Regions from separate parts of the Pseudoxanthomonas sp. GW835-FHT14C01 genome, predicted to be linked through region 2. Evidence: predicted binding sites of a transcription regulator. Region 2 holds the regulator's gene; the other holds the start of a gene.
What was found. The regulator FliA, encoded in region 2, starts transcription of late flagellar genes. The targets are predictions, from matches to a motif close to TAAAGTTTNNCNNNCNNNGGCCGATAA.
Positions count from the first base shown of each region.

Region 1: a site for FliA is predicted at 7,022-7,048, ahead of AC1Q5B_RS17710 (methyl-accepting chemotaxis protein). Genes of this name have one in related genera too.

Region 1 is NZ_JBXAGB010000003.1:911,970-926,183, forward strand. Features, by position in the region: gene flgA (flagellar basal body P-ring formation chaperone FlgA) at 103-750, shown strand; gene flgM (flagellar biosynthesis anti-sigma factor FlgM) at 919-1,227, shown strand; gene AC1Q5B_RS17685 (flagellar protein FlgN) at 1,233-1,577, shown strand; gene AC1Q5B_RS17690 (ATP-binding protein) at 1,763-2,914, shown strand; gene AC1Q5B_RS17695 (GIY-YIG nuclease family protein) at 3,062-3,340, opposite strand; gene AC1Q5B_RS17700 (EAL domain-containing protein) at 3,333-5,048, opposite strand; gene AC1Q5B_RS17705 (histidine kinase) at 5,045-5,671, opposite strand; gene AC1Q5B_RS17710 (methyl-accepting chemotaxis protein) at 5,802-6,992, opposite strand; gene AC1Q5B_RS17715 (protein-glutamate methylesterase/protein-glutamine glutaminase) at 7,277-8,344, opposite strand; gene cheD (chemoreceptor glutamine deamidase CheD) at 8,344-8,946, opposite strand; gene AC1Q5B_RS17725 (CheR family methyltransferase) at 8,943-9,854, opposite strand; gene AC1Q5B_RS17730 (methyl-accepting chemotaxis protein) at 9,955-12,180, opposite strand; gene AC1Q5B_RS17735 (hypothetical protein) at 12,278-12,682, opposite strand; gene AC1Q5B_RS17740 (EAL domain-containing protein) at 12,856-14,214, opposite strand, start outside.
Region 2 is NZ_JBXAGB010000005.1:15,450-29,663, reverse strand. Features, by position in the region: gene AC1Q5B_RS19440 (efflux RND transporter permease subunit) at 1-542, opposite strand, end outside; gene AC1Q5B_RS19435 (efflux RND transporter periplasmic adaptor subunit) at 568-1,827, opposite strand; gene AC1Q5B_RS19430 (TolC family protein) at 1,824-3,113, opposite strand; gene AC1Q5B_RS19425 (hypothetical protein) at 3,176-3,556, opposite strand; gene flhB (flagellar biosynthesis protein FlhB) at 3,668-4,798, shown strand; gene flhA (flagellar biosynthesis protein FlhA) at 4,795-6,876, shown strand; gene flhF (flagellar biosynthesis GTPase FlhF) at 6,925-8,583, shown strand; gene AC1Q5B_RS19405 (MinD/ParA family protein) at 8,573-9,451, shown strand; gene AC1Q5B_RS19400 (RNA polymerase sigma factor FliA) at 9,448-10,200, shown strand; gene cheY (chemotaxis response regulator CheY) at 10,331-10,711, shown strand; gene AC1Q5B_RS19390 (protein phosphatase CheZ) at 10,711-11,328, shown strand; gene AC1Q5B_RS19385 (hypothetical protein) at 11,366-11,506, shown strand; gene AC1Q5B_RS19380 (chemotaxis protein CheA) at 11,534-13,285, shown strand; gene AC1Q5B_RS19375 (flagellar motor protein) at 13,510-14,214, shown strand, end outside.

The sequences.
Region 1 (14,214 bases), on a different contig from region 2:
CAAACCCCAGCGTCAAGAACCTCACACCGAAGGTCCCACGAAGAAGCGACTTCTGGCACACCGCTTGCAGCTTCCACGCCGATGAACCACCGGAGTCCGACCATGCTGCTGCGCCTGACCACCGCCCTGATCGGCGGCCTGACCGCGTGCAGTGTCCTGGCCGCGGACTTCCAGCCGGTCGACAGCATCAAGGCGGCCGCCCTCGGCGCGTTGCCCGCCGGCAGCGAAGCCGAGGCCACGCTCGATCCCGCCTTGCGCCTGCCGCGCTGCAGTGCCGCCCTGGTCGCGCGCGTGCAGGGCAGCAACAGCGTGGAAGTCGGCTGTCCCGATGGCTGGCGCCTGTTCGTGCCGGTGCGCGTCCGCCGCAGCCAGACCGTACTCGTGCTGGCACGCGGTATCGCGCCGGGCGAGACCATCACCGCGGACGCCTTCGTCGCCGAGCGTCGCGACGCCTCGCGCATCGTCGGTGCCGCCGTGGCCGATCCCGCGCAGGCCGTGGGCCGCGTCGCACGGCGCATGCTGCCCGCCGGCGCCGTGCTGGCCTCGACCGACCTGGTCGCGCAGCGGCTGGTGCGGCGCGGCGACAACGTGGCACTGGTGTCCCGGCGGGGCGGCGTCGAGGTCCGCGTGGCGGGCAAGGCGCTGGCCGACGCCGGCGAGAACGAACGGGTGACCGTCGAAAACCTGTCCTCGCGCAGGGTGGTGCAGGGCATCGTGGGCGCAGGCGGCGACGTCTGGGTGAGCCGATGAAAAAAAATCCGCATTCGCCCTCAAGATGTTCCGGAGGGTGCCGATACCGACGCTGGGTGGAAGGACATCGGGCAAAACCCGGCCCCTCCTCGGAATTGTGCGATCCGTCACTAAAGTCGAGCGGGTGGCGGCCGATAACTCCCATGAACCCTGTGACAGGCGACTGACATGAACCAGAAAATCGAAGGCACTCCCCCTGCCGCCATCCGCACCACCGGTCCCGTGAGCGGCCGCGTGGCGTCCGCAGGCGCTGATCGTTCCAGCCCCGTGGAAGCCAGTGCGGCGGGCGACAGCCTGCGTCTGACCGGTGAAGCCACCAGCCTGCAGGCGATGCAGCGCGAGCTGTCCAGCGCTCCGGCGATCAACGAAGCCCGCGTGCAGGCCGTGCGTGAAGCGCTGCAGTCCGGTGCCTACAAGATCAACGCCGAGGCGATCGCCGACGGCATGCTGGGCCTGGAAGAGCAGCTGGGCCGCTGAGCGCAATGAACCACGCCTCCCTCCAGCGACTGTCCGCGGCCCTGGAAGAGGAGCGTCGCGCCATCGTCGAGCACGACGTGGAGGCGCTCATGCGCTGCACGCAGGACAAGCTGGATGCCCTGCGCGCGCTGGAAACCGCCGCGGCCGGCTTCGGCTTCCCCGACGACCTGCGCGAGAAGCTGGCCGACCTGGCCGAGAAGAACCATGCGAACGGCATCCTGCTGGCCCGTCGCCGCCGCGAAGTGAACTGGGCGCTGCGCCATCTCGGCCGCACCGAAAGCCACGGCGCGTACGACGCGCAGGGCCAGACGTCGACGACCGCCGCCCCGCGTCCCATCGCGGTCGCCTGAGCCCGGTGCCGGATCCGCAAACTGCGACCCCGCACCTTGCCGCTCCCGCGGCCGCGCCGGATACTGGCGCCCCTTCGCCACCCGATCCATCCGTGGCCACAGACCCGCTGACGAACCCGCCTTCCGGCGCCTGCGCCGTGGACGACATCCCGAGCTTCGCCGATCTCAAGGCGCTCGCCGAACTGATGGACGACGGCTATCTGCTGCTTCGTGGCGATGGCCGTCCGCTGCACGCCAATGCGGCGGCGCGCGCGCTGGTCAACGACGAGGACCACGCCTTGGCGGCGCTGTCCGCCCTGTTGCCGGTGGATGCGATCCGCACCGCGCGCGAGACCGGCCGCTGGAACACCGACCTGACCCTGGCCGACGGCGTCGTGCTGCAGGTGCGCGCGTATTTCCACGACAGTGCTGGCGGCGGCCACTGCATGGTGGTCTTCCACGACGTCAGCGAAGCGCATGCGCGCCAGCAGGAACTGCAGCGCCGCCATGCCCAGCTGCGCCAGACGCTGGTGCGGCTTGCCGGTGCGCAGGAGCAACTGGTGCAGTCCGAGAAGATGGCTTCCATCGGCCAGCTCGCCGCCGGCGTCGCGCACGAGATCAACAACCCCATCGGCTACGTGCACTCCAACCTCGGTTCGCTGCAGGAGTACCTGCACAGCCTGTTCTCGTTGATCGAAGTGTACGAGCGCGCGCTGCGCCTGCCGGACCCGAAGGCGATGCTGCCCGAGATCGAGGACCTGCGCGCGCGCTCCGACATTGACTTCATCACCGGCGACCTGCCGCAGCTGATGTCCGAATCGCGGGAGGGCATCGAGCGCGTCACCGCCATCGTGCGCAACCTGAAGGATTTCTCGTACTCGGGCCGCGACGACAGCTGGAAGTCCGCCGACCTGCATGCCGGCCTCGATTCCACCATCAACATCATCTGGAACGAGCTGAAGTACAAGGTCACGCTGGAGAAGCACTACGGCAAGCTGCCGCTGGTGCAGTGCCGTCCCTCGGAGTTGAACCAGGTGTTCATGAACATCCTGCTCAACGCCAGCCACGCCATCGACGAGCGCGGCACCATCACCGTCAGCACCGGCGTGGAGGGCGAGGAGGTCTGGGTCGAAGTCCAGGACAGCGGCCACGGCATCCCCGACGAGATCCTGCAGCGCATCTTCGACCCGTTCTTCACCACCAAGCCGGTCGGCAGCGGCACCGGCCTGGGCCTGTCGATCTCCTACGGCATCGTCAAGAAGCACAACGGCCGCATCGAAGCGCGCAACGAGCCCGGCGCCGGCGCCTGCTTCCGCATCGTGCTGCCGATACGGCAGCCGGCCGCCGACGCGGCGTGAGCCGTCACCGCGCATCCCCGTAGGAGCGACGTAAGTCGCGACCGGAAGAACGCGGTGTCCATGAGCGTGGGGCATGGCGATCAACCGCCGATCCACGAGCTGGCCGCGTGGGTTGCTTGATTTCCGCGGTCGCGACTTACGTCGCTCCTACAACGGAGGCGCGTCGAAGAACGCCAGCTTCTTCGCCCTGGGCAAGCGCTTCAGCCGCGCCTCCGCGCGCGAGGCCGCGCCGCGGTCGGGGTAGCCGCGCTGGGCGAGCAGGCGCACTGGCGGATTCGCGCGCGTGTACTTCGCGCCGGTGCCGGCCACATGCGCGGCATAGCGCACCTCAAGGCGGTTGGTGATGCCGGCGTACCAGGCGCCGTTGCGGCATTCGAGCAGATAGAGGCACCAGCCGCCCGGTGTCGGGGTGGCGGTGTCAGGCATGCGCGCGGTGGTGCGGCTGGTTCTCGTACGTGGCGAAGGCCTGGCGGATGTGTTCGCGCAGGTCGTCGTCGTTCCACGGCTTGGTCAGGAAGCGGTAGATTTCGCCGCGGTTGATCGCTTCGGTCACCGTCGCCAGGTCGGTGTAGCCGGACAGCACCAGCCGCACCGTGTCCGGGTACAGCAGGCGCACGCGGCCGAGGAACTCGGTACCGCTCATGTCCGACATGCGCTGGTCCGACAGGATGACCTGCACGTCGTTGGTCGCCAGCAGTTCGAAGGCGTCGGTGACGTTGCTGGCGGCGAGGATGCGGTAGCCGTCGCGGCGGAACAGGCGCACCAGCGAGCGCAGGATGTTCTCCTCGTCGTCCAGCAGCAGCAGCGTGCGGTCGGGCTTGGTCGCGGCGAACGCGTCCGCGCGCAGGTAACGCCGGCGCAGCACCGCGCCGGCGTCTTCGGCCGACATCGGCTCGCCGAACAGGTGGCCCTGGAACATGTCGCACTGGTTGCGGCGCAGGAAGCCGAGCTGCGTGTCGGTTTCCACGCCGTGCGCGATGACCTTCATGCCCAACTGGTGGCCCATCGCGATGATGGCGCAGGTGATGGCGACTTCGCGCGGGCCCGAGGGCACGCCCTTCACGAAGTTGCGGTCGATCTTGATCTTGTCCACCGAGAAGCGCACCAGCGAATCCAGGTTGGAATCGCCCATGCCGAAATCGTCCAGCGTCAGCCGCACGCCTTCGCGATGCAGTTGGGCCAGCGTGCGATGGACCAGGTTCATGTCCTTGGCCAGCGCGTTCTGGCGCACTTCCAGCACCACCATCTGCGGCGGGATGCCGGCTTCCTGCATCGCCTCCAGCACTTCCGACACGAAGCTGGGACGCAGCAGCTGCAGGGTGGACACGTTGACCGCGATCTCGAAGTCGTCGAACCCCCAGTCGCGCCACACGCGTGCCTGCTTGAAGGCGTTGCGCAGCACCCAGTCGCCGATCTGCACGATCACGCCGAGCTTCTCGGCCACGTGCATGAAGCGCTCCGGCACCAGCAGGCCGAGCGCAGGCGAGTACCAGCGGAGCAGCGTCTCCATGCCGATGACGCGGCCGTCGTGCGCGTTGATCTGCGGCTGGTAGAACAGGCGCAGTTCGTTGTGGTGGATGGCGTTGACGATCTGCCGCGCGATGATGCTGTCGCTGCGTGCGGTGATCGCCGCGCCGCGCCGGTACAGGCGCACCAGGTTCATGCCTTCGTGCTTGGCCTGTTCCATCGCGCTTTCCGCGCATTGCAGCAGGCCGGACGGCGTGTCCGCATGTTCCGGACACAGGGCGACGCCGAGCGTGCCGGTCAGGAACAGCGTGTACGGCAGCACCGTCATCGGCAGCTCGATCTGCTCGCGCAGCAGGTCGCCGAAGCGCTCGGGCGGCAGGGTGCCTGGCAGGCGCGGCACGGCCACGATGAATTCGTCGCTGCCGTGGCGCCAGGCGCGCGCTTCCGGTCCCAGCGCCCGCTGCAGGCGGTCGCTGAGGATGGCCAGCGCCTCGTCGCCGACTTCCACGCCCATGTTCTCGTTGATCGAGCGGAAGTGGTCGATGTCCAGATACAGCAGCATCAGCGGCGTGCCGTCGTTCGTGGCGGCATCGACCATGCGCTGCAGATCGGCTTCGCCGGCGCCAAGGCGCGGCAGGCGGGGCAGGTGGGCGTGTTCGGAATTCACGCGGGATCGGCGGCTGAGGACAGGGGCCCATAGGGTAGGCGAAGTCGCCACGGTGCGCCTGCGACAGCCGTCAGGTCGCCGCCCGCCGCGCTCGCCAGCGCCTGCAGCAGCGGCAGCTCGGCGACGGCGACGGTATCCCCCTGCAGTTCGAGCGTGAACACGCCGGATGCCTCGGTATCGCCCGCCAGCGTCAGGGCCAGGGGATCCCCCGCGTTGGCTGCGGCGCGCATCGCCGTCTGCGCGATGCGGAACGCCACCAGGGCGGTATCCGGCACCGGCGCCTGCGGCAACGGCGACAGCGTCGCGCCTTCGCCGGGGAAGAGGCGTTCGTGCTCGGCGCGCAGGGCGGCATCCAGGCCGATCGAATCCAGTTGCGGCGGGTGCAGCGTGGCATGCAGGTCGCGCACGATGGCGACGGCCTCGTCGCTGGCGCGGATGATCTCCTGCAGGTCTTCCGCGCGGACGTCGGCATCGTCTTCCGACTGCACGAGGTGTGCACCCATCCGGATCGCCGACAGCGCCTGGCCGACCTGGTTGTGCAAGGCGCGGCCGACGCGATGGCGGTCGGCTTCCTGCAGGCGGAACAGTTGCAGCAGCAGGTCGGAGGAAGGGGGCGTCGGCATGGGCGATGCGGGAGCGGGAACGGCCGCAGTATGCCAGCCATGTGGCGGACCGATGGCGCGGTAAAGCCCGGAACGAAACGGGGCGGCCATCGCTGGCCGCCCCGTCGTGCGCTTCTGCGGGAAGGGAGGGTCAGAACAGCTCGACCGTGCCCGCGCCCATGTTCTGCTGCGCCACCGGCTTGTGCGGCGGACGTTCCCACTCGGTGCGCTGGTCGCGCAGGCGGTTGCCGATCAGGCGCAGGGCGCTGAGCAGTTCGTTGTCGGTGGCGCCACCCGTGCGGTGCAGCAGTTCCTGCAGGGCCAGCGCTTCCTTGTTGATCGCGGTCAGGCGGTCGAGGTGGGTCTGCGCGCTGCCCAGCGACTGCGTGGCGATGTCTTCGAACTGCAGCGAGCGGACAGCGTCGGCGACGCTGGCGTCGATGGCGTGGCCGCACATCGACACTTCGCGCATGCCGTCGCCCAGCGAGGCGTTGATCGCGGCAACCTGGTTCAGCATGCCGGCCGCTTCAGAACGCGCTTCCCGCGAACGGTCGAGATCGCGCGAGGCCATGTTCGAGACGGTGTCGCGCACCTTGGCGATCGATTCCTTCGAGCTGTGGGCCAGCTTGCGGATCTGTTCGTTGAAGGCGGTGGAGCGCTCGGACAGGTTGCGCACCTCGTCGGCCACCACCGCGAAGCCGCGACCGGCCTCGCCGGCACGCGCCGCTTCGATGGCGGCGTTCAGCGCGAGCAGATTGGTCTGGTCGGCGATCGACTTGACGTCCTCCAGCAGCGAGAAGATGCCGTCCAGGTGCTGCGCCATGTCGTCGATATGGTGCACGGTGGTGCCGCTCTGGCCGGCCACCTGTTCCAGCGCCTCGACCAGCTGCTCCATGCGCTGACTGGCGTTCTGGGCGAAGCGCGCCACGTCCACGCCGGCACGGTCGCCCTCGCCGTTACGGTCGATGATGCGGGAGATGGCCGCGCTCTGTTCGCGCGACTTGCGGTTCATCGCATCGAAGCTGCCGCCGAGGTTACTGACGGCCTCGCGGATCAGCTCGCGGGCGCGGTCTATCTCGCTGCGGGAGCCTTCGATCTCGTTGTTGACGAAGCGGCGCAGTTCGGTCAGCAGGGCATCCTGTTCGCGCACGACGCTGGCGTGCTCGGGGGAGATCTGGTGCGAGTTGACGACGGTCAGCCAGGCGAAGATCAGCCAGGCCAGCGTCAGCGACGTCAGCAGGGCCCATTGCAGGGCGTTGGGCCAGTCGAAGCCGACCGACACCGGGAACAGCAGGGTGAGGATGAGGGGTGCCGCCAGACGAACCAGGATGCGCGAATACATGGGTGCTCTCTGCTGAAGCTCACTGATGGGTATCGGCCGTGCGGATCGGCTCTTTAGGCGGGAAATCCGCGGGTTTCGCGGTTGGAGACGATCTGTGACCGCCGTTGCGCCCCTGTAGGAGCGACGTGAGTCGCGACCGCGCGTGGGAGAGGCCATGAGCGCTGAGGGTGTGGAGTCCGTGCCGTCATCGCAGCGGGTTCGTATCGCAGGTCAGGATGGGATCGGCTGTGCGGTCGCGACTCACGTCGCTCCTGCAGGGGCTCCACAAGAGAGTCGCCAGCAGCTCACGCGATCGATGCCGCCAGGTCGAGCAGGCGCTGCGCGATGCGTTCCAGCGGCAGGGCTTCCTTGGCGGCGCCCATCCGCATGGCTGCGCCGGGCATGCCCCAGACGACGCTGCTCGCTTCGTCCTGCACCAGGGTGGGGGCGCCGGCCTGGCTCATTTCCAACAGGCCGCGCGCACCGTCGTCGCCCATGCCGGTGAGGATGGCGCCGACCGCGTTGCCGCCCGCGCTCTGCGCGACCGAGCGGAACAGCACGTCGACCGCCGGCTTGTGGCGGTTCACCGCCGGACCGTCGTCGATGCGCGCCCGCCACCGCGCGCCGTCGCGGATGATCCGCATGTGCTGGCCACCGGGCGGGAGGTAGGCATGGCCGGGCAGGATGGCTTCGCCATCGCTGGCTTCGCGCACGGCCATCGCCGAATGGCGGTCCAGCCGCTCGGCGAAGGCGCGGCTGAAGCCGGCGGGGATGTGCTGGGTCAGCACGATCGCGGGCGCGTCGGCTGGCATCTGTTCCAGCACCACGCGCAATGCTTCTGTGCCGCCGGCGGACGCGCCGATGGCGATCAGGCGGTCGGTGGTACGGAAGCGCAGCGCCGGCGGTGCCGGCAGTGCGGTATCCAGGTTCACGCGCGGCGCGCCGGTGCGCGCCAACGGCCGCACGCGCGCTTTCGCGGCGGTCTTGACCTTGGCGATGATCTCGTCGGAATACGACTGCAATCCGCTGGCGACATCGAGCTTGGGCTTGGAGACGAAGTCCACGGCACCCAGCGCCAGCGCCTGCAGCGTGGTGTCGGCGCCGCGTTCGGTCAGCGAGGAGATCATCACCACCGGCATCGGGCGCAGCCGCATGACGTTCTCGAGGAACGCCAGGCCGTCCATGCGCGGCATTTCCACGTCCAGCGTCATCACGTCCGGGTTCAGGCGCTTGATCTTGTCGCGCGCCAGCAGCGGATCGGCGGCGGCGCCGACGACCTCGATGCCGGGGTCGCGGGACAGGATTTCGGTCAGGATCTGGCGTACGACCGCCGAGTCGTCGACGATCAGCACGCGGCAAGGGGTCGTACTCATCAGAACAGCTCCACGCCCCCGGTGACGGGAGCCTTGGACAGGCGGGCGCGGGCCGCGGACTCGGCCGCCAGCACCTCGGCATCGTGGGCGTGCGGCAGGCGCTGCACGACGGCGCGACCACTGTCGGGGAAGTACCAGACCTTGCGCGGATGGATCCCGCGCAGGTCTTCGGCGACCACCGGGATGCGCTCGGCGTCCAGATAGCGACGGACGAACTCGGCATTGCGCGTGCCCACCGGATTGCTGGTGAAGCCCTTCAGCACGTTGGCGCCGCCGAACACCTTGGCCTGCAGCCGGCTGCGCGCCGCACCACGCTTGAGCAGGTCGTTGATCAGCAGTTCCATCGCATAACTTCCGTAGCGCGCGGGCGCGCCGTCGCCGACATTGCCGTCGGGCAGCAGGAAGTGGTTCATGCCGCCCAGCTTGAGCAGCGGGTCGCGGATGCAGGCGGCCACGCAAGACCCCAGCACGGTGACCAGGGCGGTGTGGTCGTCCACGACCAGGTACTGCGTCGGCAGCAGCTTGGCGGCGTCGGTCTTGAAGCGGATGTCGTGGTAGCGCATCACGCTGCCATCGGCGAAGGCGGCCGCGGCGGCACTCATGCGGCGGTCCCGGCGCGCCGGTACAGGGTGCGGCCGCAGGGCTGGATGATGTCGGCCGCGTGCAGGTAGTTCTCCGAGTGCCCGGTATAGAGCATGCCGTCGTCGGCCAGGTGCGGCACCAGGCGGGTGAGGATGCCGCGCTGGGTCGGCTTGTCGAAATAGATCATCACGTTGCGGCAGAACATCGCCACGAAAGGTCCGGCCACGTCGTAGCGCGGCGCCAGCAGGTTGAGCGGGCGGAATTCGATCAGCTGCCGCAGCGCCGGATGCACGCGGCACTTGCCTTCGTTGGGGCCGCTGCCGCGCTGGAAATAGCGCCGCTTCAGCGCGTCGTCCAGGCCGGCGATGCGCTCGATCGGATAGACGCCGCGCTCGCCGGTGGCCAGCACCTGGGTATCGACGTCGGTGGCCAGGATGCGCACCGGCGGCGTCAGCGTGCCGTAGGCCTCGCAGGCGGAGATCGCGATCGAGTAGGGTTCCTCGCCGGTCGACGCGGCGCAGGACCAGATCTTCAGTGGGCCGTCGTGGCGGCGCTTGGCCAGCTCCTCCTGCAGGCGTTCGAAGTGGTGCGGCTCGCGGAAGAACGAGGTCAGGTTGGTGGTCAGCGCGTTGGTGAACGCCTGCCACTCGTCGCCGCCGTCGCGCTCCAGCCGGTCCAGGTAGTCCTTGAAACTGCGCAGGCCGAGCGCGCGCAGGCGTCGCGAGAGCCGGCCATAGACCATGTCGCGCTTGCCGTCGGCGAGCGCGATGCCGGCGCGCTGGCGGATCAGGTCGACGACGCGGCGGAAATCGCGGTCGTCGAACTCGAAGTCGCGCGCGCCCGGCGCGGGGACGTCATCGTGGGCAGGCAGGGCGGGAGTCCGTCGTGTCGTGGTGGCCGGCGCGATGGAGCGGGGACTGACGGACATGGGCGTCTCGAAAGAGCGGGTACTGAGGGAGTGCCGGGTCGATGCCCCGCCGCGAGGACGGGGCATCGGTCATCGGCCGGCCTGATGCAAACCGCGTGCCTCAGAACTCCTGCCAGTCGTCGCCCTCGGCCAGGGCCGGTTCGAGCACCGTCCTGGCGGCGGCGCGTGCGACTGGTTTGGCCGGCGAAGGAGCGGGCGCCGCTTTGACCGGCTTGGCGGCCACGGGGGCGGCATGGGCGTGCAGCTTGAACACCGCCACCGATTCGCTGAGCGCCTGTGCCTGCTCTTCCATCGAGCGGGCCGCGGCGGAGGCTTCTTCCACCAGCGCGGCGTTCTGCTGGGTCGTCTCGTCCATCTGGGTGATGGTCTGGTTGACCTGCTCGATGCCGGCCGACTGTTCCTGCGAGGCGGCGGAGATCTCGGCCATGATGTCGGTCACCCGCTGCACGCTGGCCACGATCTCGGCCATGGTCGTGCCTGCCTGGTTCACCAGCTTGGAGCCGTCGGCCACCTTGTCGACCGAGGTCTCGATCAGGCCCTTGATCTCCTTGGCCGCATTCGCGCTGCGCTGGGCCAGCGTACGCACTTCCGAAGCGACCACCGCGAAACCGCGACCCTGCTCGCCGGCGCGCGCGGCTTCCACCGCCGCGTTCAACGCCAGGATGTTGGTCTGGAAGGCGATGCCGTCGATGACCGAGATGATGTCGGCGATCTTCTTCGACGAATGCTCGATGTCGCGCATCGTCGTGACCACCTTGCCGACCACTTCGCCGCCCTGCGACGCCACGCTGGCGGCACCGATCGACAACTGGTTGGCCTGGCGGGCCGATTCGGCGTTCTGGCGCACGGTGGAGGTCAGTTCCTCCATCGAGGCCGCCGTTTCTTCCAGATTCGCCGCCTGCTGCTCGGTGCGGCGGGACAGGTCCGAGTTGCCGCTGGCGATCTCGCCGGCGGAGGTGTTGATCGAGGTCGACGCGTCCTGGATGCGGCCGACGATGTCGGTCAGCTGGGCCACGGTGGCGTTGGCGTCGTCGCGCATGGTCGCGAACACGCCATGGAAGTCGCCCTCCATCCGTGCGGTCAGGTCGCCGCGGGCGATCGCCTGCAGCAGTTCGGAGACTTCGGCCAGATTCTCGTCGGTCGTCTCCATCAGCTGGTTCAGGCCGTCGATCATGTCGCGGAAGTCGTACTGGTACTTGTCCACGTCGCCGCGCTGGCTGAAATCGCCGGACGAGGCCGCCATGGCCAGGCGCTTGATCTCGCCGTTGATCGCCGACAGGTTGGTCTTGGTGGCGTGCATGGTTTCGGTCAGGTTGGCCTTTTCGCCGGGCAGCTCCGGCATGTCCAGGCTCAGGTCGCCGACCGAGTAGCGCTGCATGATCTTCAGCGCATCGCCGATCGCCTGCAGATGCGACGCGACCAGGGCGTTGGTGTCACGCACCATGCGGCCGTACTCGCCGGGGAACGCGCTGTCGTCCATGCGGAAGCTGATCTGGCCTTCGTCGTGGCGTGCCGCCATGTCGCTCTGGGCGGAGATCACCGACTGTACCTGCGTCTGCATGCGCTGCATGGCGGTGAGCAGCTGGCCGACCTCGTCGGAGCGGCTGGTGTCGATCTTGCCGTCCAGCTTGCCGGCGGAGACGTCGTTGGCCACGCGGACGGCTTCGCCGACGGCGTTGGCGATCGCACGGGCGAAGAACCAGGCCAGGGCCAGGCCGCCGACGATGCCGGCGAGCAGCATCACGATCATCAGCGTGCTGGAAGTGGTGTAGGTGGTGTGGGCGCCTTCGCTCGCGGCCTTGGCCTGACCGTCGACGACGGTGATCAGTGTGCCCAGCGCGGCGCTGGCCTTGCGATGCTGGTCGCGGGTGGCGCCGATGAAGGTGTCCACGGCATCGTCAGGCAGCCCGAGGTCCAGCATTTCCTGCACTTCGTCGTACGACTGCCGGGCAGCCTTCCATTCCTTGACGAAGGTGTCGTAGGCCTTCTTTTCTTCCGCGCTGGCGATCAGCGTGGCGTAATCCTTGGTGGACTGCTCGATCTTCTTTTCGGTCGCGGCGGCCAGGGTCCTGGCTTCGGCCTTGACCGCATCGCTGGCGCGCACGTGCTGGCGGTACGAGTTGGTCCGGTATTCGCCCAGCAGGCTCTGCAGGTCGCCGGCCGCCTTCACGCTGGGCAGCACGTCGTCGGTCAGTTCGGTGGTGACGCTGTTCAACGAATTCAGGCCGACGAACGCGGCGACGCCCTGGACCAGCATCAGGGCCAGCACGACGCCGAAGGCGAGCATCATCTTCGTCGTCAGTTTGAGGTTCTTGATCCGCTGCATGGGATTCTTTTCCTTTACCGGGCGCGCGCCGCGCCGCTCTCAGGTGCAACCGGGACGGGCAGGGCACGATGCCCCGCCCGCGAAGCGATCAACAGGATCAGCGGATCGTGGCCAGCTTCAGGTTCGACGGCGAGTTGACGACGATTTCGGCGCGCGACTGGTCGCGCTCGATGTTGCCGATCACGCAGACATCCTTGCCTTCCAGTTCTTCCGGGGCCGGCTTGAACTTGGCGCGGGCATCGCCCGGGATGCGCGCGGTGAACGTGTGGCGCGGGAAGTTGCCGCCCATGTACAGGAAGGTCGGGGTGCCTTCGGTGTTCTCGGCGAAGCGGGCCTTGCCCACCTTGCCGCAGACGGTGCCGGCCTTGCCGGTGAAGCGCGCCGCCATGTCGGCCGGGATGGCGTTGTCGATCTGCGACTGGCTGTTGGCCGGTGCGGCGGGCATGAGCAGGGCGGCGCCGGCGACGGCGAGGGACAGGGTCAGGACGGATGCGATCTTCATGCCAGTAACTCCGGATGGGCAGGGAAAAGAGGGAAGGACTCACCGCCTGAGATCGGCCCTGCGGCATCAAACTTGAGACGATGAGCGGATCCGTGAACCCGGATATGCGTGATTGCGATGCGGGTCACAGTTCGCCTGTCCTGCTCGCGCCTGGCGGCGGCTGCCGGCATGGATCACGCGGGGCTGGTTTCCGCCTGCGTTTCGCGGACGGCGGTGTAGCCCTGCGTCTGCAGCCAGTGCTCCAGCGGGGCGGACGGCAGCGGCTGCGAGAACAGATAGCCCTGCAGCACGGGGAAACGCTGCTCGGTCAGGAAACGCCGCTGCGATTCGGTTTCCACGCCCTCGGCCACGACCTTCATGCCCAGGCTCTCGCCGATGCGCAGCACGGAGGACGTCAGTGTGCGCGCGATGGCGCTGGTGTCGATGTCGCGGACGAAGCTCTGGTCGAGCTTCAGCTCGCTGATCGGCAGGCGATGCAGGTGGCTGAGGCTGGAATAGCCGGTGCCGAAGTCGTCCAGCGACAGGCGCACGCCCAGCACGTAGATGGCTTCGATGTTCTCCAGCACGTCCGGATCCGGATCGAGCATGACGCTCTCGGTGATCTCGAGCGTCAGGTCGCCCGGGACCAGGCCGTGTTCGTCCAGCAGGTCGGAGATCAGCAGCGACAGCTGAGGATCGCGGAAGTTGATCGCGGAAATGTTGACCGACACGCGCGGGATGTCGACGCCGCGGCGGCGCCAGTCGGCCATCTGCGCGCAGGTCTTGCGCAGCACCCACAGGCTGAGGTCGGCGATCAGGCCGCATTCCTCGGCGACCGGTACGAACCGCGACGGCGGGATCACGCCGAGGTCGGCATGGTGCCAGCGCAGCAGCGCCTCGACGCCGTACAGTTCCAGGCCGTCGGCGCCACCGACCTGCGGCTGGTAGTGCAGGTCGAGCTGGTCCAGCCGCAGCGCGTCGCGTAGCGCGGTTTCCAGCGACACGCGTTCCTGCGCCAGGCGGTTCATGTCCACGCTGAAGAAGCGGAAGCCGCCGCCGCCATCGGTCTTGGCCCGGTACATGGCCATGTCGGCATGGCGCACCAGCAGGTCGATGTCGCGGCCGTCATCCGGGAACATCGCCACGCCGATGCTGGCGCTGGGGTGCAGGGTCATCAGGCCCGCCGCCGTGGGCGCGGCGATCGCGCCCAGGAGGCGTTCGGCCATGCTGCCGGCCTGTTCGGCGCTGCACATCGGGAGCACCGCGACGAATTCGTCGCCGGCCTGGCGGCCGACGATATTGATGCCGCCCAGTTCTTCACTGAGGCGGGCGGCGACGTCGCGCAGCAGGCCATCGCCGGCGGCGTGGCCCTGCGCATCGTTGACGCGCTTGAAGCGATCGAGGTCGATGAACAGCACGGCGGCCGTGCTGTTCGCCTGGGCGGCGTTGGCCAGCGCCTGTTCGGCCTTCGCGCTGAACATGATGCGGTTCGGCAGGCCGGTCAGCGTGTCGTAGAACGCCAACTGGTGCACGCGCTCGTTGGTCTGCTCGCG
Region 2 (14,214 bases):
ACGCCGGGCACGTTGCGCAGCTGCGGCCGCACTACCCAGTCCTGCAGCGTGCGCAGATCGGTGGCGGTGTACGGCGTGCCGTCCTCCTTGCGCGCCTTCGCGTCCGCTTCCACGGTGTACATGAAGATCTCACCCATGCCGGTGGCGATGGGGCCCATCTCCGGCTCCAGCCCGGCCGGCAGCTGCGACTTCACCTGCTGGATGCGCTCGCCGACCTGCTGGCGGGCGAAATAGACGTCGGTGCCGTCCTTGAACACCACGGTCACCTGCGACAGGCCGTAGCGCGAGATCGAGCGCGTGTAGTCCAGCCCGGGCAGGCCGGCCAACGCGGTCTCGAGCGTGAAGGTCACGCGCTGCTCCGCTTCCAGCGGCGAATAGCCGGGCGCTTCGGTGTTGACCTGCACCTGCACGTTGGTGATGTCGGGGGTGACGTCGATCGGCAATTTGCCGAAGCTCCATACGCCGACCGCGACCAGCACCAGCGTCAACGCCAGCATCAGCCAGCGGTGGGCGATGGCGAAACGCAGGATGCGCTCCAGCAGGCCGCGCGACTCGGAACTGCCGTGTTCAGTGGTCATGCGAGGCCCCCGATTTCTCGATGTCGGCCTTCACCAGGTAGCTCTGTTCGACGACGACCTGATCGCCCGTTTTCAGCCCGGACAGCACTTCGACGCGCTGCGCATCGCGTTTGCCCAGTTCGACCGGCCGGATCTCGTAGGTGTCGCCGAACCGCACGAACACCACGTCCCAGTCGCGGAACCTCTGAAGCGCCGCGAGCGGCACCACCATCGTGGCCGGCTGCTGCGCCACGGTGATGCGCGCCTTCACCGCCGAACCGGGACGCCACAGGCCATCGCTGTTCTGCAACGTCGCGCGCGCGACCGTGCTCTGGCTGGCGGTCGCCGTCCCGGGCAGCACGCGTTCGAGCGTGGTCCGAGCGGTGGCGCCATCGCTCAAGCGCGTCACCGTGACCGGCACGCCGGGGACGATGTGCTGTGCGTCGGCGCCGAAGATGTGCAGGTCCACCCACAGCGTCGACAGGTCGGCGACTTCGAACAGCGTCGCCCCCTCGCCCGCCACGCTGCCGACGCTGGCGTTGCGCGCCAGCACCACGCCGCTGATCGGCGAGGTGACCGGGTACGTCGTCAGGCTCAGGTTGCTTTCCACGATCGCCAGCGTCTGCCCGGCCTGCACGCGGTCGCCCACGTTCACCGCCAGGCGACGGATGAGGCCCGGGAAGCGCGCCGCGATGTTGGCCACGCGACCTTCGACGGGCGTCAGCAGGCCCTGCACTTCGTGTTCGTCGGCGATCGTGCCGGCCTGTACCGGCGCGATGCGGATACCGGAATCCTCCGCGATCTTCGCCCCGATGGTGGTGCGGCCTTCGTAGCTGTCGTAGGTCCAGCGCAGGGATTTGCCTTGGATCTTCGCCAATACCTCGACGTCGAACGAATGCGGCTCGCCGACCACGCTCTTGGCCAGCAGGCTGCCATCGGCCTGCGGCACCAGCACGTGGTTTTCGCGCACGTTGCCGAGGCGAACCAGCCGCACTTCCACGCTGCCCGCCGTGGCCGGCAACGGTTTGCCGTCGCGGTACAGCCAGGCCTGGTACGTCGGAGGCGTGTCCGATTCGGCGATCGCCAGTTCGACCGTGACGCCGTCCTGCGTCAGCAGGCGGCCGCCGTGCTCGCCGCGCGTGGCTGCTTCATCGGCGTGTTCTCCACCTTCGTGGCCGTGGCCACCTTCGGCGTGGCTTTCCTTGCCGCCGCCACAGGCGGCCAGCATCAGCGAAAGCGCGAGCGCGCTCATCAGGGGGCGCAACGTCATGGGGTCGTTCCTTCTTCTGGGGCGGCAGGCGCGGCGATGAAGGCCTGCCCGGTGAGCCGCTGGATTTCGATGAGGGCCGCCTGCGCGTCAAGCGCGGCGTCCAGTTGCTGGCGACGGGTCGCCGTGGTCTCGGATTGCAGCTGTGCCCATTCCAGATAGCTGATGGCGCCGCCGCGGTAGGCGCGCTCGGCGGCCTGTTCGGCGCGCAGCAGGCGTGGCAGCACGTCGTCGCGCGTGCGCTGTACGTCCACCTGCGCCACACGGTAGCGGCCATGCGCCTCGGTCAGCGTGGAATACAGCGCGATGTCGCGCGATTCGCGCTCGATCTCCAGCGCCGCCAGGTCCGCCTCGGCCGCGCGGATCTCCGGCGCCGCACGACGCGCGCCACCGAGCGCCAGCGATACGCCACCGATCAGCGCGGTATCGCCGCCGTCCTGCATCCGGCGGATGCCGACCTGCCAGTCGAGGTCGGACGTGGATGCGGTACGCGCCAACCGGACACGCGCTTCGCGGATGCGGCGCTCGTCGGCGAACTGGGCCAGTTCCGGCGTGCCTTCGAGCAGTGCGGCGAGTTCCACCACGTCGACGAGCGCAGGCAACACCCGCGGATCGCCTGCGGCGACGTCGAAGCGCGGCGCCCGCTCGCCCCACAGCGCAGCCAGGTGCTGGCGGGCGGCGGCCTCCTGCTGGTCGGCGCGCACCAGGGCCAGTTCGGCACGCGCCAGCGCCGCCTGGGCCGTCAGCACGACCGATTCCGGCGACGCACCGGCCTGCAGGCGCTGGCGTGCGCCCGCGACGGTACGCCTACGCTGCGCGATGTCCTGCACCGCGATGGCCCGTTGCGCGCGTGCGCATGCGACGGCCAGGTAGCGGCGGGCGACATCGGCCAGCAGGTCGAGGCGCTGCGTTTCGCGTTGCATCGCCAGCGCGTCGATGCGCGCCTGCGCCAACGTGCGGCGCGCGTCGAGCTTGCCGCCGCGCTCCAGCACGCCAGCCAGCGTCAGCGTCGCTTCGGCCTGGCGGACGCCGCTCGCGTCGCCGGTGCCGAGCACGTTCTCGAGGTCGAGGCCGGCTCTAAGAGCAGGACGCAGCAGGGCCACGTCGCGTTCGGCGAGCAGGGCGTCGGTACGCGCGCCGAACAGGCGCAGGTCGGGATGGGCGCGGGCGACGCGCGCCATGGCGTCGTCCAGCGTGAGGGTTTCGGGGGGAACAGCAGGCGATGGCGCCTGTGCGTGCACGCACGGCGCGATCGCGAAGGCGGCCAATGCCGCCAGTCGCAACCACATGGGAAGTCTCCGGAACGTCGGTGAGGGAACGCGGGCGACGGAACGTCAGCCCGGCACGGCCATCACGCGGCGATCGGAGGACGCAGCAAGGACGTCCGGGGCGCCTGCGCCACCGGCACCCGGTCCAGCACGGGCACGGCGGCGGGCAGGATCATGGCCGGCACGCGCATCGGCGCCGGCACGATGGCGGTCAGATGGCCGCAGCAATGGCTGGCATGCATCAGCGCATGCAGCAGGTCGCCGGGATCGACGTCGTCGTGGCCGTGCCCTGCGGCGCCGTCCTCGTGCTCGCCCACGACATGCAGGTGCTCGGCGCCATTGCCCAGCTCGTGCAGGTCGCCCAGCGAAGCGAACACCGGATTCGCCAGCACCGCCAGCAGCAGCACCGCAAAGGCCGGGAAGCGCAACAGGAAACAACGGCGGTGGCGCAGGAGGCGAAGCATCGGCCGGCATGCTAGCGGGCCTTGCGGGCGTTAGACAATTCCATGCCGGTTTCCCGTCCGGGACTGGAACGGGTCTTGCAGCGGACCGTCCGACCCCGTCGGAAATGCGCCATGTCTGAGCAGGACGAAAGCGGCGAACGCACTGAATTACCCACCGAGAAACGACTTCGCGAAGCCCGTGAACAGGGCAACATCCCGCGCTCGCGCGAGTTGGCGACGGCGGCGGTGTTCGGTGCGGGCGTGCTGGCCATCATCGGCATGGGCCCGGGCCTGGCGCGCGATGCGCTGGGCTGGATGAAGATCGCGCTGACCCCGGACCCGCTGCTGATGCGCCAGCCGGACCAGCTGTTCGGCTACGTCGGCCTGATGATGCTGAAGCTGCTGGTCGCGATCGCGCCGGTGGCGGGCATCTGCGTGCTGGCCGGACTGGCGGCACCGGCCCTGATGAGCGGCCTGCAGTTCTCGCAGAAGTCGCTGATGCCCGATTTCAAGCGCCTCAACCCCGCGGCCGGCCTCAAGCGCCTGTACGGGCCCGAGAGCATCGCCGAGCTGCTGAAGTCCCTGCTGCGCGTGGTACTGATCGGGGGCGCGGCGGCGATCTGCCTGAAGCTGGGACTGAATCCGCTGCGCGAGTTGCTGACCATGCCGCTGGAACAGGCGGTGCGCAGCGGCCTGTCGTTCACCAGCACCCTGCTGCTGGCGACCACCGGCGGCCTGATCCTGCTGGCGGCCATCGATGCGCCGTACCAGAAGTGGAACTGGCTGCGGAAGCTGAAGATGACCCGCCAGCAGCTGCGCGAGGAAATGAAGGAAAGCGACGGCAGCCCGGAAGTGAAAGGCCGCATCCGCCAGATGCAGCACCAGATGTCGCAGCGCCGGATGATGGAGGACGTGCCCAAGGCCGACGTGATCGTGGTCAATCCGACCCACTACGCGGTGGCCCTGAAATACCAGGCCGGCCAGATGGGCGCCCCCACCGTGGTCGCCAAGGGCGTGGACGAACTGGCCATGCGCATCCGCGAAGTGGCCGATGCCCACCGCATCGCCATCGTCTCCGCCCCGCCTTTGGCACGCGCCTTGTATCGCGAAGGGCAGCTTGGCCGGGAGATCCCCGTGAGACTGTACGCCGCCGTCGCCCAGATCCTGTCCTACGTGTACCAGCTGCGCGCCTGGCGCGTGGGCGAGGCTCCGCTGCCCGACCTGCCGGCGCTGGACGTGGATGAGCACGGAGGCAAGGCATGAGCGCGCAACCGGTCGGCACCCCGCGCTGGATGGACATGCTGAAGAACGGCCTCGGCGCGCCGCTGGTGGTGCTGGCGCTGCTGGCCATGATCGTGGTGCCGCTGGCGCCACCGGTGCTGGACGCGCTCTTCAGCTTCAACATCGCCATTTCGCTGGTGGTGCTGCTGGCGGTGATCTACGTGAAGCGTCCGCTCGACTTCACCATCTTCCCGATCATCCTGCTGATGACCACGATGCTGCGCCTGGCGCTGAACGTGGCCTCGACCCGCGTGATCCTGCTCAACGGCCAGAACGGCCACGACGCCGCCGGCAAGGTCATCGCGGCGTTCGGCGAGTTCGTGGTGGGCGGCAACTACGCGGTCGGCATCGTGGTGTTCGCCATCCTGACCATCATCAACTTCGTGGTCATCACCAAGGGCGCGGGCCGCATCGCCGAAGTGTCGGCCCGCTTCATCCTGGACGCGATGCCCGGCAAGCAGATGGCCATCGACGCCGACCTCAACGCCGGCGTGCTGACCCGCGAGGAGGCCAAGGCGCGGCGCGAGGAAGTCCGCGCCGAAGCCGACTTCTACGGCTCGATGGACGGTGCCAACAAGTTCATCCGCGGCGACGCCATCGCCGGCATCCTGATCCTGTTCATCAACCTCATCGGCGGTTTCGCCGTGGGCATGTTCCAGCACGGCATGCCGGCCGCCGAGGCGGCGTCGACCTACACCTTGCTGTCGATCGGCGATGGCCTGGTCGCCCAGCTGCCCGCCCTGCTGGTGTCCTCGGCGGTGGCCATGCTGGTCACCCGCGCTTCGCGCTCGGAAGACATGGGCCAGGCCGTGATGGGCCAAGCCTTCGGCCAGCACAAGGCGCTGGCGGTGGCCGCCGGCGTGCTGGGACTGGTCGGGCTGGTGCCCGGCATGCCCAACGTCGCCTTTTTGACGCTGGCGGCCGGTATCGGCTACCTCGCCTGGAAAATGTGGAAGCGGACCCAGCAGGGTCCGGCAGCCACCGACGGCGACACGCCGGCCCTGCCCGGTCCGGGCGCGCCCGACCGCAACGCCGAACTGACCTGGGACGAGCTGCGCCCGGTCGATCCGCTGGGCCTGGAAGTCGGCTACCGGCTGATCCCGCTGGTCGACAAGAACCAGGGCGGCGAACTGATGTCGCGCATCAAGGCGGTGCGCCGCAAGCTGACCCAGGACCTCGGGTTCCTGGTACCGCCGGTGCATATCCGCGACAACCTGGAACTGCCGTCGAACGGTTACCGCCTGCTGGTGCATGGCGTGCCGGTGGCGTCGGCGGAGATCCACCCCGACCGCGAGCTGGCTCTGGACCCGGGCGGCGCGTTCGGCAGCATCGACGGCATTCCCGGCAAGGACCCGGCATTCGGCCTGGACGCGGTGTGGATCCAGGCGCACCAGAAGGCCACGGCGGAATCGCTGGGCTACACCGTGGTCGATCCCGCCACGGTGATGGCCACCCACCTTTCCCACCTGGTGCGCGAACACGCGCCGGAACTGCTCGGCCACGAGGAAGTCCAGCAGCTGCTGGCGCAACTGGGCCGCAGCGCGCCGAAGCTGGTCGAGGACCTCACCCCGAAGGCGCTGCCGCTGGCCACCGTGGTGCGCGTGCTGCAGAACCTGCTGATCGAGCGCGTGCCGATCCGGCAGCTGCGCCGCATCGCCGAGGCGCTGGTCGAGTTCGCCCCGCAGAACACCGATCCGGCCGCGCTCACCGCCGCCGTGCGCACGTCGCTGGGACGATTCATCGTGCAGGAGATCTCCGGCATGGCACCGGAGCTGCCCGTCTACACCTTGGCGCCGACTCTGGAACGCGTCTTGCAGGACAGCACCCAGGGAACCGGCGCGGCGCTGGAACCGGGACTGGCGGAACGCCTGCACCAGAGCCTCGCCGACGTGGTGACCAAGCAGGAAGCCCGCAGCGAGCCTGCGGTGGTGCTGGTACCGGGAACGGTCCGCGCCGCCCTCGCCCGCCTGGTCCGCCACAGCGTCCCCTCGCTGTCGGTGCTGGCCTACAGCGAGGTTCCCGAGGACAAGCGGTTGAAGCTGGTCGGCACGATCAGCTGAGGCCCGGAGCAGCAGAACCCGACGCGACACCGAACCGGATAGCACGCCATGAAAATCAAACGCTTCGTCGCCCCCGACATGCGCACCGCCTTCGCGATGGTCCGGCAGGAACACGGTCCGGACGCGGTGATCCTGTCCAACCGGGTCACCGAGGACGGTGTCGAGATCGTCGCCGCCAGCAACTACGACGAAGCGCTGGTGCAGCGCACGCTGGACGCCATGCGCCCGACCGCGCCCGCCGCGCCGCTGCATCCGCTGCTCGATCCGGCGCCGCAGGCAGCGGCCGCGAACAGCCCCGCCCTGACGCCGGCCGAAGCCGCCGCCAGCTATTTCGCGCGCCGTCAGCCGGCGACACCCATCGCACCGCGCGCCGAAACCGCGAAGCCCGCCCCGATCGCGCCACCGCGCGCGCCCGTGATCGCCGCGCCCGCAGCGGCCGCCGACATTCCGGCGCCGGCTGTCCGCGACATCGCGCCGCTGCTGATCGAACCCGAATCCTTCGCGGCCAAACTCGCCGCCTGCCTGCCCGCCGCGCCCGCCAACGAGCCGGTCGCGCGCATCGAACCCGTCGTGGCGCCGCGTCGCCCGCCCGCCCCGCGTGCCGACATCGACGACACGCTGGACCTCGACGCGCTGCTGCCGTCGATCGCGCCGCCGGTGTCGCTGCCGGAACCCGAACCCGCGCCCATCGTCGCGCTGCACGCCGCGCGTACGCCGGCGTCCGCCCCGGCGCCGGCGCCCGCCGCCATCACCGTGCCCACGCTGACCGTGGTCACCGACAACGCCGCGGAAGCCCGGGAGAGCGACGAACAACTGGTGCAGATGCGCGGCGAACTGTCCGCCATGCGCGAGATGATCGAACGCGAGATGCATCGCCTCACCGACGAGCGCCTGCGCGGTTCGCCGGTGCGCATGCAGGCGATGGAACTGATGGAAGACTACGGCTTCGATGCTGGCATCACCCGCGACATCGCCCTGCAGATCCCCGCCGACACCGAACCGCACCGCGGCCGCGGCCTGATGCTGGGCCTGCTGTCGAAGAAGCTGCCCGTGCTCGACACCGACCTGCTCGACACCGGCGGCGTCATCGCCCTGGTCGGACCGACCGGCGCCGGCAAGACCACCACCATCGCCAAGCTGGCGGCCTGCTTCGCGCAGCGCCACAACGCCCGCGACGTGGCGCTGGTCACCACCGATACCGTGCGTGTTGGTGGCCGCGAACAGCTGCATGGCTACGGTCGCCAGCTCGGCATCGCCGTGCACGAGGCCGACAGCGCGCAGACCCTGGCGCTGGTGCTGGAGCGCCTGCGCGACTACAAGCTGGTGCTGATCGATACCGCCGGCCTGGGCCAGCGCGACCGCAACCTGGTCGGCCAGCTCAACTGGCTGCGCGCCTCGGGGCAGGTGAAGACCCTGCTGTGCCTGCCGGCCAATTCGCACTTCTCCGACCTGGACGAGGTGGTCCGCCGCTTCAGCGCCGTGCAGCCGCAAGGCGTGGTGCTGACCAAGCTGGACGAGACCGGCCGCCTGGGCAGCGCGCTGAGCGTGGTGGTCGACCACCAGCTGCCGATGACCTGGGTGACCGACGGCCAGCGCGTCCCCGACGACCTCCATCGCGCCAACAGCGCCCACCTCGTGCTGCGGCTGGACCAGCTGCGCCGCGAAGCCGACGAACCCTGCTCGACCGAGGCCACCCATGTCGCCTGATCACCCGCTGCAGACCAATCCCCGCAGCACCCCGCCGATGCCCGGCGCCTTCCATCCCGTGCGCGTCGTCGCCATCACCGGCGGCAAGGGCGGCGTGGGCAAGACCAACGTGTCGGTCAACCTCGCAGTGTCGCTCGCCGAGATGGGCAAGCGCACGCTGCTGATGGACGCCGACCTGGGCCTGGCCAACGTCGACGTGCTGCTCGGCCTGTCGCCGAAGTTCACCCTCGCCGACCTCGTCGCCGGCCGCTGCGGCCTGGAGGAAGTGCTTCTGGAAGGTCCCGAAGGCGTGCTGGTGGTGCCGGCCTCGTCGGGTTTCCGCCACATGGCCGAACTGACGCCGGCCGAGCATGTCGGCCTGGTCAACGTGTTCTCCGAGCTGCAGCGGGCCCTCGACTTCATGATCGTCGACACCGCCGCCGGCATCACCGACAGCGTGCTGACCTTCTGCCAGGCCGCGCAGGACACCGTGGTGGTGGTCTGCGACGAGCCGGCGTCGATCACCGACGCCTACGCGCTGATCAAGGTGCTGGCGCGCGAGCGCGGCCTGGACCGCGTGCACGTCATCGCCAACATGGTCCGCGACCCGAACGAGGGCCGGAAGCTGTACGAAAAGCTCGCGCGCGTCTGCGAGCGCTTCCTCGGCGACGTCGCCCTGCACTACCTCGGCGCCGTGCCGCAGGACGACTGGCTGCGGCGCGCCGTACAGCGCCAGCAGGCCGTCGTGAAGGCGTATCCGGGCAGCCCGTCGGCCCGCGCCATCACCGACATCGCGCGCACGACCGCCCGCTGGCAGCCGCCGGTCGGGGCGCGCGGCAACGTGGAATTCTTCGTCGAACGCCTGATCCAGCGGGGGGTGGCCGCATGAACACCGCCGCCGCCCAGTACCGCGCCGTGCAACGCGGCAGCGCGAACGACTTCGTCACCCAGCACGCCGACCTGGTCCGCCGCATCGCCCACCACCTGGCGGCGCGCCTGCCGGCCAGCGTGGAGATCGACGACCTGGTGCAGGCCGGCATGATCGGCCTGCTGGAAGCTTCGCGCAGCTATGACGCCGAGCAGGGCGCGTCGTTCGAGACGTACGCCTCCATCCGCATCCGCGGCTCGATGATCGACGAGATCCGCCGTGGCGACTGGGTGCCGCGCTCGGTCCACCGCCGCGCCCGCCAGGCCGCCGCCACCGTGCGCGAGATCGAACAGCGTACCGGCCGCGCCGCCATCGCCACCGAAGTGGCGAGCGCGATGGACATGCCGCTGCCCGAATACCTGCGCCTGATGGAGGATGCCGCGCGCGGCCAGGTGCTGAGTCTGGAGTCGCACATCGACGACCACGGCGAACCGAACACCTCGCGCACCGGCGGGCCGTCGCCGCAGCAGAACCTGGAGCGCAGCGAGTTCCGCCAGCAGCTGGTCAAGGCCATCGGCCACCTGCCCGAGCGCGAGCAGCTGGTGCTGTCGATGTACTACGAGCAGGAACTCAATCTGAAGGAAATCGGCGCGGTGCTCGGCGTCAGCGAATCCCGCGTCTGCCAGATCCACGGCCAGGCGATGGTGCGCCTGCGCGGTCGCCTGCAGGTGTTCGAGAAGGCCGACGCCGGCCTGGAAGACGACGAATGACCCTGCAGAAGCGCCCCGGGGCGCTCCCACGAGCCGACGCCAGCTCCGCTAAACATTTCCCGTCCGCGGTCGATATCCCCACCAGTCCCACCGTCCACGCAATACCGGAGCATCCGTGACCAACAAGAACATGCGCATCCTGATCGTGGACGACTTCTCCACCATGCGCCGCATCATCAAGAACCTGCTCAACGACCTCGGCTACACCAATACCGCCGAGGCCGACGACGGCAACACAGCGCTGACCGCGCTGGGCCAGGGCGGCTTCGATTTCGTGGTCACCGACTGGAACATGCCGGGCATGACCGGCATCGAGCTGCTGAAAGCCATCCGCGCCGACGACCGCTTCAAGACGCTGCCGGTGCTGATGGTGACCGCCGAAGCCAAGCGCGAACAGATCATCGAGGCGGCGCAGAACGGCGTGAACGGCTACATCATCAAGCCGTTCACCGCACAGACGCTGGAAGAGAAGCTGGGCAAGATCTTCGAACGCCTGGGAGCGGCCGCCTGATGAACGCCGTCGCCGACGCCACGGGCGCCCGCGCGGCGCTGGTGGAGAAGCTTCAGACCGCGCTCGATGCCCTGGAACAGGGCGACGAGGCGGGCTGGCGCCGCGAGCTGGATGCCATCGCCGCCTGGCGCACCCAGCCGATGATGCAGGGCCTGGGTCGCCTGGCCCGCGAACTGGCGCAGACGCTGGGCGAACTGCCGCCGACCGGCGCGGGCGAACTCGACGATGCCTGCGCGCGTCTGGACCATGTGGTCGAGATGACCGAACAGGCCAGCCACAGGACGCTGGACCTGGCCGAGCAGTGCCGGGGCTACGCCACGCAGCTGAAGAGCACCGACCTGTCGGCCGAACAGGCCGCGCTGGTGGACCGCATCGGCAAGGGCCTGTCCGAGATGGCGCTGGCGCAGAGCTATCAGGACCTGACCGGGCAGATCATCCGCCGCGTCGCCGGCATCGTGCGCCGCGTGCACGAGGGCTTCGGCGCGCTCGGCATCCCGCCGCCGGAAAAAAACCGCGACAAGCCTTCAGAACTCGCCGGTCCGGCCGTTGCTGGTCTTGACCGCAACGCGTTTTCGCAGGACGACGCCGACGACCTGTTGTCCGGCCTGGGGCTGTAGCCCCGGGGGACGCGCGCTGCGGAACCGGAGACCTGCCATGCCTGCCGCTTCCGCCCATCGTTCCCGTCACCCTGTCGTCCTGCTCTTCGTCGGCCTGTTGCTGGTCTGCGATGTGGTGGCCGCGCGCTTCCTGCGCCGCCGCCCCGACACGCAGCCCCTGTTCGACGCCTCCCGCTGATCGCCCGCCCCGGTAACCGTCCCGTCCATGTCCGCCGTCACGCCTGAAATCGCCGCCGACTTCCTGATCGAAGCGCAGGAGATCCTCGACCGGCTCGGCGAACAGCTGGTCACGCTGGAACACGACCCCTCCGACAGCAGCCAGCTCAACGCGGTGTTCCGCGGCTTCCATACTTTGAAGGGCGGTGCCGGCTTCCTCGGCATCCAGGCCATGGTCAACCTGTGCCACGCCGCCGAAGAAACCCTGGGCCTGGTGCGTGCCGGCAAGGCCACGCTGGAACCGCAGCACTTCGACGCCGCACAACAGTCGCTGGACTGGCTACAGCAGATGCTGGATGCCATCGGCGGCGGCGAAGAGCCGCCGCACGCACCGCAATCCCTGATCGACCAGTTCGACGTGCACGGCGGCGCCTCCGCGCCGGCACAGGCGTCCACGACCACCGCGGCACCGGCGGCACCCGCGCCCACCGGCGACGTGATCGGCGACGACGAGTTCGAAGCCCTGCTTGACCAGTTGCACGGCGGCGGCGCACCGACCAGCGTCGCCCCGCCCTCGCCGCCGCGTGCCGCGCCCGCTCCCGCGCCTGCGAAACCCGCCGGACCGAAGCCGGCGGCCAAGACCGGCGGCGAAGCCGAGCAGACCATCCGCGTGGATACCAAGCGGCTGGACGCCATCGTCAATCTCGTCGGCGAACTGGTGCTGTCGCGCAACCGCCTGAAGACGCTGCGTGCTCGCATCCGCGACGAAGAACTGGATCGCGCGGTCAGCAGCCTCGACATCGCCACCGCCCGCCTGCAGACCGCCGTCATGCGCACGCGCATGCAGCCGGTCGGCAAGGTGTTCTCCCGCTTCCCCAAGGTCGCGCGCGACGTCGCGCGCCAGCTGCAGAAGGAAGTCGACCTGGAGCTGGTCGGCGCCGACACCGAACTCGACCGCAACCTGGTGGAGGCGCTGGCCGATCCGCTCGTGCACCTGGTGCGCAACGCGATCGACCACGGCATCGAAGTACCCTCGCTGCGCGAAGCCTGCAGCAAGCCGCGCGCCGGCCATGTGCGCCTGTCGGCGCAGCAGGAAGGCGACTTCGTGACCATCGAGATCCGCGACGACGGCGCCGGCATCGATCCCGAGCGCCTGCGCGCCAAGGCGCTGGAGAAGGGCCTGATCGATCCCGAGGCCGCTGCCCGCCTCAGCCACGACGAGTGCCTGCAGCTGATCTTCCTGCCCGGCTTCTCCACCAAGGCCGAGGTGACCGACATCTCCGGCCGCGGCGTCGGCATGGACGTGGTGCAGTCGCGCATCCGCGAACTCAGCGGCCAGATCACCATCCATTCCGATGTGGGCCGCGGCAGCCGCTTCGTCATCCGCGTGCCGCTGACGCTGGCCATCCTGCCCACGCTGCTGGTGCAGGCCGGTGATCCGGTCTACGCCTTGCCGCTGGCGCGCGTGATGGAAGTGCTGCACGCGCCCTCCGAAAGCCTGCGCTGGTTCGACGGCCAGGCCGTGCTCGACCGGCAGAGCCACACGCTGCCGCTGGTCGACCTGCGCCAGTGGCTGCGCGTGGACCCGGTCATGGCGCCGCTGCTCACCATCGTGGTGCTGCAGATGGGCGAACAGCGCTTCGGCCTGATCGTCGACCAGGTCCGCGGCCGCGAGGAAGTGGTCATCAAGCCGCTGCCGCGCGCCGTACGCGGCCTGCCCGGCTACGCCGGCGCCACCCTGATCGGCGACGGCCGCATGGCGCTGATCCTCGATGTCGACGGACTGCGCGCGACGGCGTAAGGCGACGAGCCACTGTGGGAGCCCGGCGGTTGTGGGAGCGACGTAAGTCGCGAGCTCTTTCCCTCAGACGCCAGGACCCTCATGGAGTCCGTCTCGCGGCCATCGCGACTTACGTCGCTCCCACAACAGCAACCACGAACCGGGTGTGACCCCGGTCGCGACTTACATCGCTCCTGCAGGAAGCGCACCTCAAGTCCACCTGAACGGGGCCGATAGATCAGACCATGGACATCTTCAGCCTCATCGGACTGCTGCTGGCGCTGGTCGCCCTGGTGGGCGGCAGCATCCTCAAGGGTGCCGGCCTGTCGTCGCTGTGGTCGTCGGCGGCGTTCGTCATCGTCATCCTCGGCACGATCGCCGCGATCCTGGTGCATACGCCACCGCCGGTGTTCAAGCGCGCCGTGTCCATCGCGCGCTGGGTGATCCGCCCGCCGGGCACCGATGGCGATGCGCTGCTCGCGCAGATCGTCGAGTGGAGCAACATCGCCCGCAAGCAGGGGCTGCTCGGCCTGGAGCCGGTGGTCAACCAGCAGGACGACCCGTTCCTGCGGAAGGGCCTGCAGATGCTGGTCGACGGCGTCGAACCCGAAGCGATCCGCCACATGATGGAGATCGACCTCAACGGCCAGGAGCACCAGGACCTCGCCGCCGCCAAGGTGTTCGAGGCGATGGGCGTATATGCGCCGACGCTGGGCATCATCGGCGCGGTGTTCGGCCTGATCGCGGTGATGAAGAACCTGGCCGATCCCAGCAAGCTGGGCCACGGCATCGCCGCCGCCTTCACCGCGACCATCTACGGCATCGCCTCGGCCAACCTGTTCTTCCTGCCCGTCGCCAGCAAGCTGAAGAGCGTGATCGGCGGCCGCAGCCGCGAGCAGGAAATGATCATCGAGGGCCTGATCGCCATCGCGCAGGGCGAGAACCCGCGC